Regions from separate parts of the Stenotrophomonas sp. 10N36 genome, predicted to be linked through region 2. Evidence: predicted binding sites of a transcription regulator. Region 2 holds the regulator's gene; the other holds the start of a gene.
What was found. The regulator FliA, encoded in region 2, starts transcription of late flagellar genes. The targets are predictions, from matches to a motif close to TAAAGTTTNNCNNNCNNNGGCCGATAA.
Positions count from the first base shown of each region.

Region 1: AC1DCJ_RS16915 (GGDEF domain-containing protein) is a predicted target of FliA. The motif match lies at 1,545-1,571, and genes of this name have one in related genera.

Region 1 is NZ_JBFTIS010000019.1:67,114-73,102, forward strand. Features, by position in the region: gene AC1DCJ_RS16910 (YchJ family metal-binding protein) at 1-182, shown strand, start outside; gene AC1DCJ_RS16915 (GGDEF domain-containing protein) at 161-1,468, opposite strand; gene egtB (ergothioneine biosynthesis protein EgtB) at 1,638-2,927, shown strand; gene egtD (L-histidine N(alpha)-methyltransferase) at 2,924-3,898, shown strand; gene AC1DCJ_RS16930 (lytic murein transglycosylase) at 3,974-5,989, shown strand, end outside.
Region 2 is NZ_JBFTIS010000025.1:27,120-33,108, reverse strand. Features, by position in the region: gene AC1DCJ_RS18650 (flagellar motor protein) at 1-276, opposite strand, end outside; gene AC1DCJ_RS18645 (chemotaxis protein CheA) at 390-2,189, opposite strand; gene AC1DCJ_RS18640 (protein phosphatase CheZ) at 2,194-2,808, opposite strand; gene cheY (chemotaxis response regulator CheY) at 2,808-3,200, opposite strand; gene AC1DCJ_RS18630 (RNA polymerase sigma factor FliA) at 3,217-3,963, opposite strand; gene AC1DCJ_RS18625 (MinD/ParA family ATP-binding protein) at 3,960-4,847, opposite strand; gene flhF (flagellar biosynthesis protein FlhF) at 4,834-5,989, opposite strand, start outside.

The DNA of each region.
Region 1 (5,989 bases), on a different contig from region 2:
CCCAGCGCACCCGCTGGCTGGGCCTCACAATCCACACGCACACCAGCACCGACCCGGACCACGCCCAGGTCAAGTTCACCGCCCGCTACAAGGTGGGCGGCGGCAGTGCGGTCAAAATGCTGGAACACAGCCGCTTCGTCCGCGAAGACGGCCGCTGGTTCTACCTCGACGCGCTGCCCTGAGCCGCCTCGCGGCTGCGCACCGCCACCGGCCGTTGCTGGCCGTGCGCGCGCACGCAGTTGCGCCCGGCATCCTTGGCGGCGTACAGCGCCTGGTCGGCGGCCTTCAGCACCGCCTGCGGGCTGTCGCCCACCCGGCTGTCAGCCATGCCGATGCTCACCGTCACCTGCACCACCGTGCCGGCGCCGCCGCGGCCACGCTGCAAGCGTCCGACCGCATCGTCGCGGACCCGCGCGGCGCGGTCGCGCAGCTGCAGGCGCGTACCTTCCACGGCGGCCCGGACCGCCTCCACCGCCTCCACGCACGCCGGGGCAGGGCGGTCCAGGAACACCAGCGCGAACTCTTCGCCACCGTAGCGGAACGCCCGCCCGCCACCGCCCACGCCAGCCAGTCGCGCGGCCACCAGCTTGAGCACGTCATCGCCGTTGTCGTGGCCATGGGTGTCGTTGAAGCGCTTGAAGTGGTCCACGTCCACCATCGCGATCGTGTAGGTGGCGCCCACCCGCTGCAGACACTCATTCAGGGCCCGCCGCCCAGGCAGGCCGGTGAGTTCATCGCGGTAGGCCATGTGGAACGACTCCTGCAGCATCGCCGACACCAGCAGCAGCAAGGCCGTGCTGGCCAACGCCGGTAGCAGGGCGGGCGACAGGAACACGCGCGGCAGCATCGCCCACACCACCAGCAGGGCCACCAGCATCGCCGTATGCAGCGGACGCGGCTGACGCAGCGCCTGCACCGCCAGCCCAAGCAGAGCCCCCACGAAGGCGACCGTCGGCACCTGGGCCAGGCGGCTCCAGCCGGTCGGCAACCAGGGCCAGTGATGGTTCGACAGCAGGTCATGCATGCCCTGCGGGCCCTGCGCCGCCAGCAGCGCGAAGATGCCCACGGCCACGCCACTGGCGATGCCGCGCAGCAGCAGGTCCTGGCGCATCCTGCCGCGCTCGGGCCACAGCCCGTGCAACGCAAACAGCAGCGGCAGCCACAGCGACACCGCATGGAACACCAGCGGCGTCAGCGCACTGACCGCGCCGGTATTGAGGAAGCTGCCCACCAGCCCGTGCAGCACGGCAAAGGCCAGCGCGATGGCCAGCAGCAGGCACACCGCACGCACGCGGTTGTAGACCAGGCCCAGGCCGGTGCCCAGGCAGGTCAGCACCAGCGGCAGGATGCGGTGCATCGCACTGCCCACCTCGTCGGCCGGCGTGGCCGACCACACCCCGATGCCCACCAGCAGGGCAGGCAACAGGAACAGGTAATGGCCGGGCTGGCGTAGCGGGTGACTGGGCAAGAACGGTTCCACGAAAGCAGGCCGGCGCGCCAGGGCTGCAGATGCAAACCGGGCCACGCAGGCGATGGTCTTCCCGGTAGCGGCCGCTGCGTATTCAACTTGAGCGTGTCACGCCACGTGAGCCTTCCCATGACGTCCCGCTCACCGGCGCTGGTCGATCCTGACCGCGATGAACACCGCCGTCGCCTCGCCAACGCCCGCCGCCACATCCCCTGCCGCTGCACTTGCGGCGCGTTACGCCAGCATCCGCGCGCGCAGTGTTGCGCTGGCGGCACCGCTGAGCGCCGAGGATGCGATGGTGCAGAGCATGCCCGATGCCAGCCCCAGTAAATGGCACCTGGCCCATACCACCTGGTTCTTCGAACGCTTCGTGCTGGCCAGCCAGCCCGGCCACGTCCCGTTCAATGCCGAGTGGCACTATCTCTTCAACAGCTACTACCAGAGCATCGGCCCGGCGCACGCGCGTCCGCAGCGGGGGTTGCTCTCGCGTCCCTCGCTGGAGCAGGTGCTGCATTACCGTGCGCGGGTCGATGCGCAGGTGATCGCCCTGCTGCAGGCGGACGCGCTCGCGCCGCAGGCCTGCCACCAGCTGCTCCTGGGCCTGCACCATGAGCAGCAACACCAGGAGCTGCTGCTCACCGACATCAAGCACGCGCTGTGGTGCAACCCGTTGCAGCCGGCGTACCGCGACGACCTCGTGCACGAGCAGGCCACCGCCACGCCGCTGCGTTGGCAGGACAGCCCCGAGCAGATCGTCGAGATCGGCGCGCCCGCCTGGCCCGCCCATGCCGCGTTCGCCTATGACAACGAATCGCCCGTGCATCGCGTCCTGGTCCCGGCTCATGCCCTGGCCAACCGCCCGGTCAGCAATGCCGAGTACCGGCAGTTCATCGCGGCCGGCGGCTATGCCGAGGTGGGCCTGTGGATGAGCGAGGGCTGGGCGCTGTGCCAGGCCGAAGGCTGGCAGCACCCGCTGTACTGGGATGACGCGCTGGAGCGCGAGTTCACCCTGGGCGGCTGGCGCCCGCTGGACCCGCATGCACCGGTCTGCCACCTCAGTTACTTTGAAGCTGACGCCTACGCCCGCTGGCAGGGCGCGCGGCTGCCCACCGAGTTCGAATGGGAAGCGGCCGCCGCCGGCGTCGCGCCCCACGGCCACTTCGCCGACGCCGACCACCTTCACCCGCGCGGCGCCCCTTCAGGCGACCACGCCCTCCTGCAGCTGTTCGGCGATGTCTGGGAATGGACCAGCAGCGCCTACGGTGCTTATCCGGGCTTTCGCCCCTTCGCCGGCAACCTCGGCGAATACAACGGTAAATTCATGAACGGCCAATGGATCCTGCGCGGCGGCAGCTGCGCCACTCCCGACGCGCACGTGCGCGCCAGCTACCGCAACTTCTTCGCGCCCTCGGCGCGCTGGCAGTTCTCCGGCGTGCGCCTGGCGCGGGACCCGGCATGAGCACCGTCACCGACGCGCTCGACGCGCTCACCGACCTGCAGCCCGATCGCGCCCGGATCACCGCCGATATCCTGCAGGGCCTGTCCACCCGGCCCCGGCAGCTGCCCTCCAAATACTTCTACGACGCCCGCGGCTCGGCGCTGTTCGAACAGATCACCCGCCAGCCCGAGTACTACCCCACGCGCACCGAACTGCAGCTGCTGCAGGACTGCGCCGCCGACATTGCCGGCGTGGTCGGCCCGTGCCTGCACGTGGTCGAACTGGGCAGCGGCAGCGGCCGCAAGACCGAACTGCTGCTGCACGCGCTCGCCGACCCGGTGGCCTACACACCCATCGAAATCTCGCGCGCGGCCCTGCTGGCCAGCATCGCGCGGCTGGCCGTGGCCCTGCCGGACATCGAAATGCTGCCGGTCTGCGCCGACTTCACCGGCCCGGTGCAGCTGCCCGAACCACAGCGCGAGCCCGCGCGCCGGCTGCTGTTCTTCCCCGGTTCCACGTTGGGCAACTTCGCCGAACCCGAGGCGGTCGCGCTGCTGCAGGCGATGCGGCAGACCATGGGCACGCAGGGGCTGGCCCTGATCGGCATCGACCTGCACAAGGACCCCGCGTTGATCGAAGCGGCCTACAACGACGCCGCCGGCGTCACGGCCGCCTTCACCTTGAACCTGCTCGCCCGACTCAATCGCGAGATCGGCAGCACCTTCGATCTCGACGGCTTCCAGCATCGCGCGCGCTACAGCGTGGAACGGCTGCGCATCGAAACCGATCTGGTCAGTACCCGTGCGCAGCGGGTTGAGGTTGCCGGCCGCACGTTCGATTTCGCCGACGGCGAAGCGATGACCGTGGAATACAGCCACAAGTACACCGAGGACTCGTTCGCGGCACTGGCCGCCCGGGCCGGGCTGCGCGTATGTGCCGGCTGGACCGCCAGCGCGCCGGCGTTCGGTCTGCGCCTGCTGCAGGCTGTCTGAAACGACCGTTCCCCGCCGGCACACCGCAGCGTGCCGCTATGATGTTGCTTCACTTGGCTGCAAGGATTCCCGCCAATGAGGTCTTCCCTCCGCTGGCTGCTTGGCGCGCTCTGTCTGGCCAGTGCTTCGGTCGCGGCCGCCCCGCAGGACGATTTCGACCGCTGCCTGGCCACCCTGCAACCGCAGGCGACCAGGCAGGGCATCAGTGCGGCGGGTTTCGCCCGCTTCACTGCTGGCCTCACCCCCGATCTGAGCGTGCTGCCGCTGCTCGACGCGCAACCGGAATTCACCACGCCGCTGTGGGATTACCTGGCCGCGCTGGTCGACAGCCAGCGCGTCGATGACGGACGCGCGCGTCTGCTCGAGCACCGCGACCTGTTGAACCGGGTGTCCACCCAGTACGGCGTCGACCCGGCCACCATCGTGGCAGTGTGGGGCGTGGAGAGCGATTACGGCCGCGTGTTCGGCAAGCGCCCACTGCTGCAGTCGCTGGCCACGCTGTCGTGCAATGGTCGCCGCCAGCCGTTCTTCCGCGGCGAACTGCTCGCCCTGCTCAAGCTGCTCGACGCCGGCGACCTGCAGGCTGAAGGCCTCACCGGCTCCTGGGCCGGTGCCTTCGGCCACACCCAGTTCATGCCGTCCACCTACGCGCGTATCGCCGTGGACGGGGACGGCGATGGTCGGCGTGACCTGGTGGCCAGCATTCCCGATGCCCTGGCCTCCACCGCCAACTACCTGGCCAAGGCCGGCTGGCGCACCGGCCAGCCGTGGGGCATCGAAGTCCGCCTTCCCGCCGGGTTCAACCCGGCGTTGGCCGGGCGCACCCAGCGCAAACCGCTGGCCAGCTGGCGCGCACTGGGCATCGCCCCGGTCGGCGGCGGTGCGCTGGCCCCGGCCGGCCTGCCCGACGACAGCAACGCCGCGCTGCTGCTGCCCACCGGCGCCAAAGGGCCGGCCTGGCTGGTGTTCCGCAACTACGACGCGATCTACGCCTACAACGCCGCCGAAAGCTATGCACTGGCCATCGCCACCCTGGCCGACCGCCTGCGCGGCGGTGCGGGCACCGTGGCGGCGTGGCCCACCGACGACCCCGGCATCGGCCGCCGCGAGCGTCGCGAACTGCAGAGCCTGCTGCTGGCCCGCGGTCACGACATCGGGGCCGCCGACGGCATGGTGGGCACCGCCACCCGCCGCGCCATCCAGGTCGAGCAGCAGCGCCTCGGCTGGCCCACCGCCGATGGCCGCGCCGGCCAACGCATCCTCACTGCCTTGCGCAGTGCGCCTCCCACCGCCATCTCCCCGACTGCCATGCCCGCATCCACCGTGTTCACCCTGCCACCCAACCACGCCCGCCTGGTGCAGTCCCCGGCCGGCCCCAACGCCGTCCTGCCCAAGATCGAGGGCCTGAGTCTGGGCACCGTGCAGGGCTTCCCTGCCTGGAAGGTGGACACTCCGTTCGCCAGCGCGGCCATCTCGGTATTCGGTGGGCAGCTGTTGTCCTATGTCCCCAAGGGCGGCCAGGACGTGCTGTGGCTGTCACCCAGCGCGCAGGCGCTGCCCACCCCGATCCGCGGCGGCAGCCCGGTGTGCTGGCCGTACTTCGGGCGACAGGGGCAGGGCACCGACGTGCCCTCGCATGGGTTCGTGCGCAACGTGGCGTGGACAGTGAAGGAGGCGCGCCGCGAGGCCGACGGCACCGTGCTGCTCACCCTGGCCCCGCCGCCGCTGGACAACCTGGCCCTGCGCCTGACCATGCAGCTGCGCATCGGCCGCACGCTTGAGCAGCGCCTGATCACCGAGAACACCGGCAGCCAGGCAGTCAGCTTCACCCAGGCCCTGCACAACTACTTCCGGGTGGACGATGCCACGGCCGTGGACGTACAGGGGCTGGACGGTCTTACCTATCTGGACAAGTTCGAGAACTACGCCACCCCGCGCGTGCAGCAGGGTGACTGGAACCTGCGTGACCCGCGCGATCCCGGCCGCAGCGACCGCATCTATACCGGCGCCGGCGGCCGCTACGTGCTCAAGGACCCTGGCCTGAAGCGGCGCATCGAGATCACCACCCAGGGCAGCCGCTCGCTGGTGGCC
Region 2 (5,989 bases):
GCCCTGGCGGCGGGCGATGTTGCTCCATTCCACGATCTGCTTGATCAGCTCGTGGCGGTCGCTGCTGGGCGGCAGGATGACCCAGCGCACAATCTTGAAGGCGTGCTTGAACACCGCCGGCGAGGTGTGCAGCAGGATGGAGGCGATGGTGCCGACGATCACGATCACGAAGGCGGCCGGCGACCACAGTGATGCCAGGCCGGCTCCCTTGAGGATGCTGCCGCCGACCAGTGAGGCCAGGGCGAGGAAAAGTCCGATGAGGCTGAGTCTGTCCATGGGTCCGTTATCGGCGTATGTGAATGGGACTTGAGATGCCGAAGGAATCCGGTGGGGCGGCGGTCACAGTTTTTGGGGGTAAAGCAGCCGACCAACGGTCGGCTCTACCGGCGTCAGCGGAGGCCGTCCACGTCGAGGATCAGTGACATGCGGCCGTCGCCGATCAGGGTGGCACCGGCGTAGCCGCGCAGGCCGCGCAGTGCCTTGGGCAGCGGTTTGATCACCACTTCCTCGCGGCCCCGCACCTGGTCCACCACCAGCCCGAAGCGGGCTTCGCCGGCCTGCAGCACCACGATGGTGAGCAGCGACGAGGCAGCCGGTGCGACGGCCAGCCAATGGCGCAGGTCCACCAGCGGCAGCGTGTGCGACTTGCGGTCGAGCACGGCGCGGCCATCGAACCAGCCCAGCGAGGTATTCGGTGCGTGCAGCACTTCCATCACGCGGGCCAGGGGCAGGGCATAGACGTCTTCGCCGGCCTGCACCAGCAGGGTGGGCAGGATCGCCAGGGTGAGCGGGACGCGGATCATGAAGCGGCTGCCACGGCCCAGCTCGGACTGGATCTGTATCTGGCCACTCAGCTCGCGGATGCGCGATTGCACCACGTCCATGCCGACGCCACGGCCGGAAATGTCGGTGACTTCCTGCTTGGTCGAGAAGCCCGGCAGGAACACCAGGTGCAGGCATTCCTCGCTGGTCAGGCGGGCGGCCGCTTCCGGATCGATCAGGCCCTTCTCGCGCGCCTTCTGGCGCAGCCGTTCGGGATCGATGCCGGCGCCGTCGTCCTGCACTTCAATGCTGACGTAGTCGCCTTCCTGCTGCGCCGACAGCCGCACGTGGCCGCTGCGCGGCTTGCCCTGGGCTTCACGCAGGTCGGGGGTTTCCACGCCGTGGTCGATGGCGTTGCGCACCAGGTGCACCAGCGGGTCGGCCAGGGCCTCGACCAGGTTGCGGTCGAGCTCGGTTTCAGCGCCGACCAGCTCCAGTTCCACTTCCTTCTTCAGGTTGCGCGCCACGTCGCGTGCCACCTTGGGGAAGCGCGAGAACACCTTGCCCACCGGCTGCATGCGGGTGCGCATCACCGCCGACTGCAGGCGCGCGGTGGCGATGTCCAGGGTGGAGACGGCGCGGTCGAGTTCTTCGTCGTGCAGGCGCGCACGCAGGGTCTTGAGGCGGTTGCGTGACAGCACCAGTTCGCCGATCAGGTTGACGATGGCGTCCAGGCGCTTGGTGTCCACGCGCACGGTGTGCTCGGCCTCGGCCACCGGCTTGTTGGCGGCCGGCTTGGCCGGCGGTGCGGCCGGTGCGCGCGGCGGCGGGGCGGCCGCGACCGCGGGCTTGGCGCCGGGCACGGCGCCGCCGTGCAGCTGGTCGAGCAAGGCTTCAAATTCGTCTTCGCCGATCAGGCCGTCGTCGGCCTTCCTGGCCACCGCTGCCGGGGCAGCGCCGCCATGCAGGGTGTCGAGCAGTGCCTCGAACTCGTCTTCGCTGATGAGTTCGCCGGTGGTCGGCGCCGCGGCAGCGGCCGGGGTGGCCGGGCCGTTGACGTCGAACTGTGCGATCAGCTCCGGCGGCGCGTAGCCCGGCTCGGTACCGGCCGAGACCGAATCCAGCATCGACTGCAGGTAATCCAGCGATTGCTGGGCGGCGTCGAAGTGGTGGGCCTGCAGGGTGGCCTTGCCGGACCGGGCCATGCCCAGGGTTTCTTCGGCGGCATGGCACAACTCGACCATGGCCTGGATGCCGAGGAAGCCGGCACCGCCCTTGAGCGTGTGGAAGCCGCGGAACACCGCGTTGAGCTGGTCACTGTCCTGGGGCGACTGCTCCAGCGACACCAGCTGTTCGCCAAGGCGGTCCAGGATTTCCTGGGCCTCGAGGATGAAATCGGCGGCAATATCGTCTGGAACAGCGCTCATGGTGTTACAGCCCCAAATCCGAAAGCAGGTCGTCAGCATCCACCTGTGAAACCTGGTGACGGTCCAGGCCACTCACGGCCGGGCCGGCCAGGCCGTTGTCACGCTTGTGCGCGGTGTCGTCCTGCGGCGGCAGGCCGAGGGCGCCAAACCCTTCATGCACGCGACGCACGATCCCCACCACGCGGCGGATGATCTGCCCGGTGAGATCCTGGTAGCTCTGGGTGAGGGCGATCTCGGTGAGGTTGTGGCGGATCCGGTCCAGCTGCTGGTCCTGGTCGGCGGTGAGGCCGTTGGCACGCAGCTGTTCGGTCAGCGCCCGGCATTCCTCGGCCAGGTCCAGGGTGCGGTGGGTGGCCTGTTCGGTCATGGTCACCACGTGGTCCAGGCGCGCGCAGGCATCGTCCAGCTCGCCGGCTTCGCTGGGCAGGCTGGGCAGTTCGCCCAGGGCCTGGCCAAGTTCGCGGGCGAGCCGGTTCAGGCCGGCCATCATCGGCTGGGTGCGCAAGGCGGCCAGCGCGTCGATTTCCCGGCGCCAGCCGGCTTCATCGCCGCTTTCCAGCGCAGCCAGGGCGTCCTGCAGGCGCTGCACCAGCGCGGATTTGTCGCGAAGGGTTTCCATCAGGCGCTCGCTGCCAGGCGTTCGAAGATCTTGCCGAGCTTTTCTTCCAGGGTCTGCGCGGTGAACGGCTTGATGATGTAGCCGTTGACGCCGCACTGGGCCGCTTCGATGATCTGTTCGCGCTTGGCTTCGGCGGTCACCATCAGCACCGGCAGGGTCTTCAGCTTGGCGTCGGCGCGGATCGCCTTGAGCAGGTCGATGCCGGTCATCACCGGCATGTTCCAGTCGGTGACCACGAAATCGAACGGCTGGCTCTGCAGCAGCGACAGCGCGGCATGCCCGTCCTCGGCTTCGGCCGTATTGGTGAAGCCCAGATCGCCCAGCAGGTTCTTGACGATACGACGCATGGTCGAGAAATCGTCGACGATCAGGATACGCATGTTCTTGTTCAAAGCACTTTCCTCGGTATCAAGTGTTCGCGAGGCCGGCGTCGGCCGCCTCGAAGATCTTCAATCGGCCCCGCAGGCGCAGCACGGCCTGGCCGTGGATCTGGCACACGCGTGACTCGCTGACGCCCAGCACGGCGCCGATCTCTTTCAGGTTCAGTTCCTGCTCGTAGTACAGCGACAGCACCAGCTGTTCGCGTTCGGGCAGCAGGCCGATCGCATTGCCCAGTTCGCGGCCGAACTCGCCACGCTCCAGCACCTGCTGCGGGGTCGGGCCGCCCTGGGCCACGGTGTCCAGTTCGCCCTGGTCCTCGATCCGCGATTCCAGGCTCAGCACCTGGCCACGTGCGGCGTCTTCCATCAGGCGCAGGTAGTCCGGCAGCGGCATGTCCATGGCGGCGGCCACTTCAGTGGCGCTGGCGGCACGGCCGGTGCTCTGCTCCAGGCGGCGGATGGTGGACGCCGCGTCGCGGGCGCGGCGGTGCACCGAACGTGGCACCCAGTCGCCCCGGCGGATCTCGTCGATCATCGAACCGCGGATGCGGATCGAGGCGTAGGTTTCGAACGAGGCGCCCTGGTCGGCGTCGTAGCTGCGCGAGGCTTCGATCAGGCCCATCATGCCGGCCTGGATCAGGTCATCCACTTCCACGCTGGCTGGCAGGCGCGCGGCCAGGTGGTGGGCGATGCGGCGCACCAGGTCCGAATGCTGGGCAATGCATTCGTTGGCGGCGGTGCGTTGCACCTCTTTGTATTGTGCGGCGCCTTTCATGCGGTCACCCCGCGTTGCTTGAGGATGCGTTCCAGGAAGAATTCGACCCCACCACGCGGCTCGGTCGGGGCCTGCCAGCGGGCGGTGCGGCGGGCGATTTCGGTGATCGCCTGGGCGGCCGGGCTGGACGGGTAGGCCTTGACCACCGGCTGCTGGCGCTGCACCGACAGGCGCAGCCAGTCATCCTGCGGCACGCAGCCGAGGTAGTTCAGCGACACATCGGCCAGGAACTTCTCACAGACCCGGGTCAGCTTTTCGTACAGCACGCGGCCCTCGTTGGGGTCGCGCACCATGTTGGCCACCACCTGGATGCGGTCCACGCCGCGCTCGCGCGAGAGCACCTTGATCAGCGCGTAGGCGTCGGTGATCGAGGCCGGCTCGTCGCAGACCACCACCACGGTGTCCTGGGCGGCCTGGCAGAAGGTCAGCACGCCGTCGGTGATGCCGGCGGCGGTGTCCACCACCATGAAGTCCAGCTCGCGCTCCAGTTCGGAGAACACGTTGACCAGGCCCACGTGTTCGGCCGGCTGCAGTTCGGCCATGTGCCGGCGACCCGATGCGGCCGGGACCACCAGCACGCCACCGGGGCCTTCCATGATCACTTCATCCAGGGTGCAGCGCCCGGCGACCAGGTCGGCCAGGGTCAGCTTGGGCTGCAGGCCCAGGATCACATCGATGTTGGCCAGGCCCAGGTCGGCGTCCAGCAGCAGCGTGCGCTTGCCCATGTCGGCGAGCGCCACGGCCAGGTTGGCCGACACGTTGGTTTTGCCCACGCCGCCCTTGCCGCCGGTGACGGCGATGGTGCGCACAGGGCCCAGCGGCTGGCTGCGGGTGGCAGACAACGGGAAGGTCTTGGTCAGCTTGGCGTACTCACGCGACGGCATGGTTCAACTCCGGGTTGCAGGGCATATCGGCCGCGCGGCGCAAATCTTCAAGGCGAAGTACAAGATTGGCGGCACTGGCCCGGTGCAGGTCTTCGGGAACGTCCTGGCCATCGGTGACCCAGGTGATCGGCAGGCGGTGGTCCACGGCCACCGACAGGGCGGTGCCGAAGCGGCCGGTTTCATCCAGCTTGCTCAGCACCACGCCCTGCGGGTTGGCGGCACTGAAGCGGCGGACCACCTCGTCCATGTCGCCAAAACTGGTGTTGGCCGGCAGCACCAGCAGGGTGCGGATCTGCTCGGCGGCGCGCAGCCACTGCAGCTGGGCGGCCAGGGCACGGTCGCGCGGGCCCAGCCCGGCGGTGTCGATCAGCACCAGCTTGTAGTCCTGCAGGCGCTCAAGGAGCTGGTTCAGGTCGCTGCCGCTGTTGGCTTCGTGCACCGCGATGCCGAGCTGGCGGCCGAAGCCGTACAGCTGCTCGCGGGCGCCGATGCGGCCGGTATCGGTGGTGACCAGGGCCACGTCGCGGGCGGCATGCTTCTCGGCGAAGCGCGAGGCCAGCTTGGCGATGGTGGTGGTCTTGCCGGCGCCGGTCGGGCCGACCAGGGCGATCACGCCGCCGGACTCCAGCGGGTCAACCGGGGCGATCGGCAGCTTGCGCGACAGCAGGCCCAGCATCAGCCCGCGGCCACGGTGGGCTTCGGTGTCCAGCGGGATCTGCATGGCCACGTCGCGGCTGATGCCGGCGTCGAAGCCGTATTCGTCCATCAGGTCCAGCGCGGCGGCGCGCACCGGCGACCCGCGCAGGCGCTCGTCGGTGAAGCGATGCATTTCGCGCTCGATGACGTGGCGCATGCCGGCCACTTCATGGCGCAGCTGGCGGATCTCTTCGTCATCGCGCTGCACGACCACCAGTTCGGCGGCGGGCTGCGGCTGGGCCTGCGCCGGTTCCGTGACGGCCACCGGCGCCGGGTTTTCGACGCGCGTTTCGGCGACGGCGACCAGCGCCTGCGGCACGGCGGCGGCGACGGCCTCGGCGACCGGCAGGGCCGGCGGCACGGTGACGCTGACCGGCAGCGGCGGCATCGCCACGGCGGCAACGGGCACGTGCATCTGGAAGTGCGGCTCGTCGTCCAGCGGCGGG